2 regions of the Bacillus sp. LQ01 genome follow, and region 1 is predicted to be linked to the other one. Evidence: riboswitches for the same ligand, from Rfam matches in the RefSeq annotation. Region 1 holds a riboswitch; the other holds the start of a gene.
The links. A riboswitch is a leader RNA that binds a small molecule or an ion and turns the genes downstream of it on or off. The one in region 1 is predicted to bind cyclic di-AMP.
Positions count from the first base shown of each region.

Region 2: linked by a shared signal. The riboswitch ahead of AC22L0_RS05480 (APC family permease) and the one ahead of AC22L0_RS00145 (SipW-dependent-type signal peptide-containing protein) in region 1 are both predicted to bind cyclic di-AMP.

Region 1 is NZ_JBYEZL010000001.1:13,597-17,021, reverse strand. It holds gene kdpB (potassium-transporting ATPase subunit KdpB) at 1-422, opposite strand, end outside; gene kdpA (potassium-transporting ATPase subunit KdpA) at 436-2,103, opposite strand; gene kdpF (K(+)-transporting ATPase subunit F) at 2,123-2,200, opposite strand; gene AC22L0_RS00145 (SipW-dependent-type signal peptide-containing protein) at 2,200-2,304, opposite strand; cyclic di-AMP (ydaO/yuaA leader) riboswitch at 2,405-2,550, opposite strand; gene AC22L0_RS00140 (hypothetical protein) at 2,810-3,043, opposite strand; gene AC22L0_RS00135 (hypothetical protein) at 3,057-3,425, opposite strand, start outside.
Region 2 is NZ_JBYEZL010000001.1:1,021,765-1,025,189, reverse strand. It holds gene AC22L0_RS05480 (APC family permease) at 59-1,885, opposite strand; cyclic di-AMP (ydaO/yuaA leader) riboswitch at 2,030-2,176, opposite strand; gene AC22L0_RS05475 (hypothetical protein) at 2,317-2,445, shown strand; gene panE (2-dehydropantoate 2-reductase) at 2,510-3,425, opposite strand, start outside.

The DNA.
Region 1 (3,425 bases):
TCAGTTGCTGAAACTTGGACAATGTCTCCATTTTCTTTTACAACATTTGCAAACACATCTTTCTTTGACTGCTTTAAAGAATCGGCTTGCGCTTTACCACGACCTTCTGCTAATGCTTCTGCAAAATTCGCAAATAAAACTGTAAATAATAGAATGAGAGAAACTGTTATATTAAACCAACCTGGTATACTACTAGAACTACTTGGAAGAAAAGATAAAATGAACGTAATGATAAATCCAATTTCCACAACGAACATAATCGGATTCTTTATCATGACTTTCGGATTCAATTTCGCAATGGATTGCTTCATCGCATGTGTTACGATATCACGATCCATCGTTTTCGCTTGTCTAACTTCATCTTCTACAGCATGTATTTGTGACTCATTTAATTGTTTTTCTTTTACTACTACCGGTCTCATCATTTACCCTCCATTACTTCAATGTAAGAAATTCTGCAATTGGTCCGAGTACTAACATCGGAAAGAATGTTAATGCACCAACAATTACAATTGTTCCGATGAAGATGCCACCAAATAAACTATTATCTGTACGGAACGTTCCGACTGTTTCTGGCACTACCGTTTTTTCTTTCAACGAAGCTGCCACAGCTAGCATCGTAATTAAACTGAAGTAACGTCCTAAAAACATAACTAAACCAGTCGTAATATTCCAAAACGGTGTATTATCTCCTAATCCTTCAAATCCAGATCCGTTATTCGCAGCTGACGATGTATACTCATATACAACTTGCGTTAAACCGTGGAAACCGGAATGAGAAATAGCATCCGTCCCTAAATTTGTTGAAAGAGCTAATGCCGAAAAGCCTAAAATGAGCAATGGATGAAATAAAATCGTGACCGCGATTAATTTCATTTCCTTACCTTCAATCTTTTTACCTAAAAACTCTGGTGTCCGTCCAACCATTAACCCAGATATAAACACCGCGATAATTGCATACATAATAATGTTCACAAAGCCTGCTCCAACGCCGCCATATACTGTATTTAACATCATATTTACGAGTGGTACTAAACCACCAATTGGTGTTAACGTATCATGCATCGTATTAACAGCACCTGTTTCCGCAGCAGTCGTTACTGTCGCATAAAGGGAAGAAAATACTGTTCCGAACCTCACTTCTTTTCCTTCTGCACTTCCTTGTACATGCTGGATACCCATTTCATTTAATACTGGATTTCCATGTAATTCAGATGTCGTAATTGTGATAAATCCTAGTAAAAACATCATGAATAGTGATACGAAAAGGATACGACCTTGCTTTTTATTTCCTACCATTCGTCCGTACGTAAACGGAAGTGCAGTTGGTAATAACATCATAAGCATCATTTGCAAAATATTACTCATTTGTCCTGGATTTTCAAAAGGATGCGTAGAGTTTGCTCCGAAAAATCCACCACCGTTATTTCCAAGTTCCTTAATGGACACGAATGATGCAACTGGTCCGCGTAATATACTTTGCTTTGCACCTTCAATCGTATGTGCTGTAACAGCCCCATCTAACGTTTGCGGTACACCAAGAGCGACAAAGATTAACGCCGTAATAAAAGCGATAGGAAGAAATACTCTCGTTAACGCTCTCGTAAAATCAACGAAAAAGTTACCGAGTTCTTTTCCAGCGAGCCCTCTTATAAATGCCATAACGAGCGCTAATGTTGTTGCTGGTGCTGCGAACATTAAAAATGTAATCCCGATTAATTGTGATAAATAAGATAAGCCATTTTCACCGCTATAATGCTGTAAGTTTGTATCAGCCATAAAACTAATTGCTGTATTAAAAGCGAGCGTAGGCTCCATTCCTTCAATATGCGCTGGATTTAGCGGCAATACACCTTGTAATCTGAAAATGAAATATACAATAACAATCATAAATCCGTTGAGTAAAACTAATGATAATGCGTACTGTTTCCACGTTTGATTGTATTCTTTTACACCCGTAATTTTAAAAATAATTTTTTCAAAAGGCCCGAATACTTTATCTAGCTTTTTGCTACCTTGAAAAGCTTTTTCTAAATAAATCCCCGTTGGCTTTGCTACTAAAATAAACAAGAGCATTGTAATAATGACTGCAACCCAAATCATAATGAATGATTCCCCCTAATTAAAACTTCTCTGGATTTAATAATGCATACACTAAATACACTGTAATTGCTGCGACAATAACCGATAAGACAATCATCATGATTGCTTTCCTTCTTTCACAACTTTATCTGACCAACTTGCAAGACTTGCCATTGATGCAACTAATAAAATAAAAATCCCGACCATTACAACATCTAACATAGCTATCCCTCGCTTTGTTTTTGTTAAAATTTACCATTTAAATGTTAAAAAAGAACACTGAGCTCTACTCAGTGTTCAAAAAATGAACAACAAAAAGTAAACCTCCTCTCTAAACGCTTACGAGGTTAGCTGTCGGATTCGGGCCTAAAGAGTAGCCCTACTTTCAAAACTGAAAGATTCACCCCAAGTGACGATGCACAAAATTGGTTCCCCCGCTCCATTTCTGGAACTCAGCGATTTTAGGTTTTTTTGGAAATTTTATGAATGATTTATGAGAGTAAATATACTCCTCTATATTTCACTTGTAAAGGGGTAAATTACTGAAAATAATAATATTTACATTCATTTAAACGCTTACATTGAAGATTATTACTATTATTTCATCTATTTTCTTTATTTCTCTTCTCTTTTCTTAAAAATGACCTTTTAAATATGAAATAAAAAGAGCGAATGAGATGAAGTGCATAGCTTGTTGCACTCAGCATTCGCTCTTTTTATTCAACCTTTATTCTCCTCGTAAAAATGCACGTAAATTTCTCCCGCGAATATAAACTTGTGTCAATTCTGCATGTAGCTGCTCATACTCGGTAATATCCACCTCTAAATACAAAGCATCTTTTGATGGTAATATAATATACGGCCCTGGAAAAAGGGGATCGATCTGAACCAATTCTTGAACTCGCTCTACCGATACTGCCCAACGATTTGCTATATCTCCAAGTAATAGTACCTTCATCATTTCTTCCCCCGCCCTATTCAAAAAATAAAAAAGAAATATTATCACAATTTGTAAACACGACAAACTTAGCTCCAATTGTTTCATAGAGCCTCGCTGGATATCGTTTATTCCTTGTAACAACAGTAATAGGTGCTTGAAAAGAAAAGCGAATGTGTTCTGTGAAAAAACTAACGATTGGAAGCTCATCCCCTAGTAAAATCACCTTCTTAATACACTCACAAATACTAGTAAAGTCCTGCTCCTTACTGCAGCTATAAGTCCAATCAAACCCACAATTCCTAACTTCAGCCGCTATCTCTTCATTTGCTGTAAAAATAATTAACTCATGTTGAAATGATACTAGATCTCTTAAACTATCTACCTTACTTTCTTCTCCAACACA
Region 2 (3,425 bases), 1.0 Mb from region 1:
TAGCATATACACAAAAAGGATAGCTTCATTTTCGCGAAGCTATCCTTAAAAAATTTTCTTATTTTTTCAAATGATATGGAACTGTCGTAATAACAACATTTCTTTTATAAAGTAAATACGCACGTATAAGTAAACTGGATTGATTATGAAGAATGTTATGCCAACCTTTTTTCGGAATGAACTGTGGTATAACGACCGTAACACGGTAATTCGATTCACTTGCCTTATATTGCACTGTATCGATAAACTTCGTTAGCGGCTGAATAATACTTCTATAATGAGAATGTAATGTAACAAGCCTTACTTCAGGTTGCCACTTCTTCCATTTCTCCTCAAATTTCTTTTCCTCTTCTCTGTCAAAAGCAACATATACTGCGATAACTTGATCTGCCGAAAGCGATTTCGCATAGTTCAATGAATTTTCTACTACATGCGTCATACCTGCTACAGGAACGACAATTACATTCCCCTCAATTGGAATAAGAGGCTCGCAAGTTTTTAAACTTAATTGATCACCCACTGCATCATAATGCTTCTTAATTCGATGGAATAAGAAGATAATAACTGGTAAGAAAATAAGAATCGACCAAACTTGTGCAAATTTAGTTAAAAAGAACATGCTCATTACGATAAAACTAATAACTGCACCAATTAAATTAACCGTTAATCTTAAAGCCCATCCTTCAGGCTTTTCGCGAAGCCATTTTAATACCATCCCTGTTTGAGAAAGTGTAAATGGAATAAATACACCTACTGCATATAGTGGAATTAAATGTTCTGTTTGCCCTTGGAAAGCTACAATTAAAATAATCGAAGCAACTCCAAGTATAATAATACCGTTTGAGTAACCTAGGCGGTCTCCTCTAATCGTAAACATTCTCGGTATGAATTTATCTTTTGCAAGGTTAACCGCTAATAAAGGAAATGCAGAATAACCTGTATTAGCAGCAAGAATTAATATTAAAGCTGTTGTACCTTGTATGAAATAGTACATGAAATTACGTCCAAATGTTTGTTCAGCAATTTGAGAAACAACTGTTACTTCTTTACTCGGAGTCACTCCGTAATAATAAGCTAAAAATACAATTCCTGAAAATAACACAGCAAGTAATGCACCCATTGCAAGCAATGTTTTTGCAGCATTGTTTGGCGCAGGATCTTTAAAGTTCGGAATTGCATTTGAAATTGCTTCAACACCTGTTAAAGCAGAACTACCTGATGCAAATGCTCTTAGTAATAAAAATAAACTAATCCCTGCAACTGGTGTACCAATTGGCGCATGTAAAGTGGGTGAAACATGACCAGTTAAAATATTATATATGCCCACACCAATTAATATAAATAGTGCTAAAACGAATAAATAAACAGGATATGCTAAAACGGAAGCTGATTCCGTTACTCCCCTTAAATTTAATATCGTAATTAATATAACAAATATAACCGCAATAATTACGTTGTGTGCATGTAAGCTAGGAAACGCAGACGTAATTGCATCTGTACCAGCGGACACACTTACCGCAACAGTTAAAATATAGTCAACTAATAAAGATCCTCCAGCAATTAAGCCTGGATTCATCCCTAAATTTTCTTTTGATACAACATACGCTCCCCCGCCATGCGGATAAGCAAAAATAATTTGACGATAAGATAAAATAAGGGCTGTCAATAATACTAATACCCCAACAGCGATCGGAATGGAATACCAATAAGCGATCGCTCCAACACCTGCTAAAGCAATTAAAATTTGCTCTGGACCGTAAGCAACTGATGACAATGCGTCAGAAGATAAAATAGCTAAAGCTTTCGTTTTATTAAGCTTTTGTTCTCCAAGCTCCGTTGATTTTAACGGTCTTCCAATTAAAAATCTTTTAATAGATGAAACCAATGCTGTCCACTCTCCAATAATTTTGTACGAACTTTTCTGCTTGTTGCAGCCAGTAAACTATTTACTCAGAAAACAAAAAATGTCTACAAGCCATAGCGAAATAGACTTGTAGACATTATTTTTTTTGTCGCACAAGCTCCACCTTCCTTCTCAATATAACGCTTACGAGGTTAGCTGTCGGATTCGGGCCTATGAGTAGCCCTACCTTTTTTAAGGATTCACCCCATCGGATTATGTACTAATCCGTAAAAACGGGTCCCCCGTACCATGCGGTTTCAGCGATTTAGAAAATTGAAACTGTGGATTATAATACTCCTTTATTTTCAAAAAGTAAACAAAAATTTTTAATAAGAAAAAAATTAAAATGATTGTGCATAATCCACTGAGAAATATACATAATGAATACTAAAAAATCCGCAAAGGAGACCCATATGTCTAAAGAAAAGAAGCCTATTTTTTCCGATTCATATTTAGATGCAGTAGCAAATGAAATTAATCAGTTATATGGTAAACGTGAACAGGAAATAAATTTGACAGATAGAACGAAAAGAAATAAATAATTTGTCATACAAAAAAATAAAAAAGATAGCAATACACTTATATATTGCTATCTTTTTTATTTTTTCATACATCTAATTCTATTACAGATCTGTTAAAGGTCATCTCTTCATACACCTTTAAATTTTGATATATAGTGCCTAATAATGGTGCCGCTATAGAAAATTGCTCTGCTACATCCAGTAAATATCCTTGCAAGTGCTTCCCTTCAATAAACGAACCCTTCTCCATATCACGTTGCATCGATGACTTCATATCATACGAAATTTTATCAATTGTTTTCATATGTTCCTGGGCAATATTAACCTTTATTGGAGCTCCTAATACTTTCATAATTTGTACAGATTCCTCAAATACATTACGGATAAAATCACGGCCGCCTTCACTTTCACGAATTGGTCCAATTGGTGCACGCATTAACGTTGTCACACCGGACATTACAGTAATAAATAAATATTTATGCCACATATCTTGCGTAATATTTTCACTTAAAACAAAACTAGATTTCGTACCTGCAAATGCTTTAGAAATATGCTTTACTCTCTCTGAATTTTGAGACTTAATTTCTCCAAACACAAGTCTGTTGGCAGCGCTAGTTTGTACAATTTCTCCTTGATCGTTTAACGTCGTCTCGATAAAGCATAAACCGCCAAGTACTTTTTCTTCGCCGAATTCTTTTTGTAATAGTGATAAATGAGCGATACCATTTAACAATGGAATGATTACAGTACCTTCGCCAACAAACGGCTTCAAATCTTGAATTGCCTCGTTTAAGTGATACGCTTTTGTTGAAAATAAAATGACATCAAATGGAGAAGTTCTCTCTTCCTTCGTTATTAATTTCGGTTGAAAGGAAAAATCCCCGTTAACACTTCGGATTACAAGTCCTCTTTCCTCTAATTGTTTTTTCCGTTTACTACGAACAAGAAATGTAACATCTTCTCCCTTTTCGACTAATCTGCCACCAAAAAATCCTCCGACT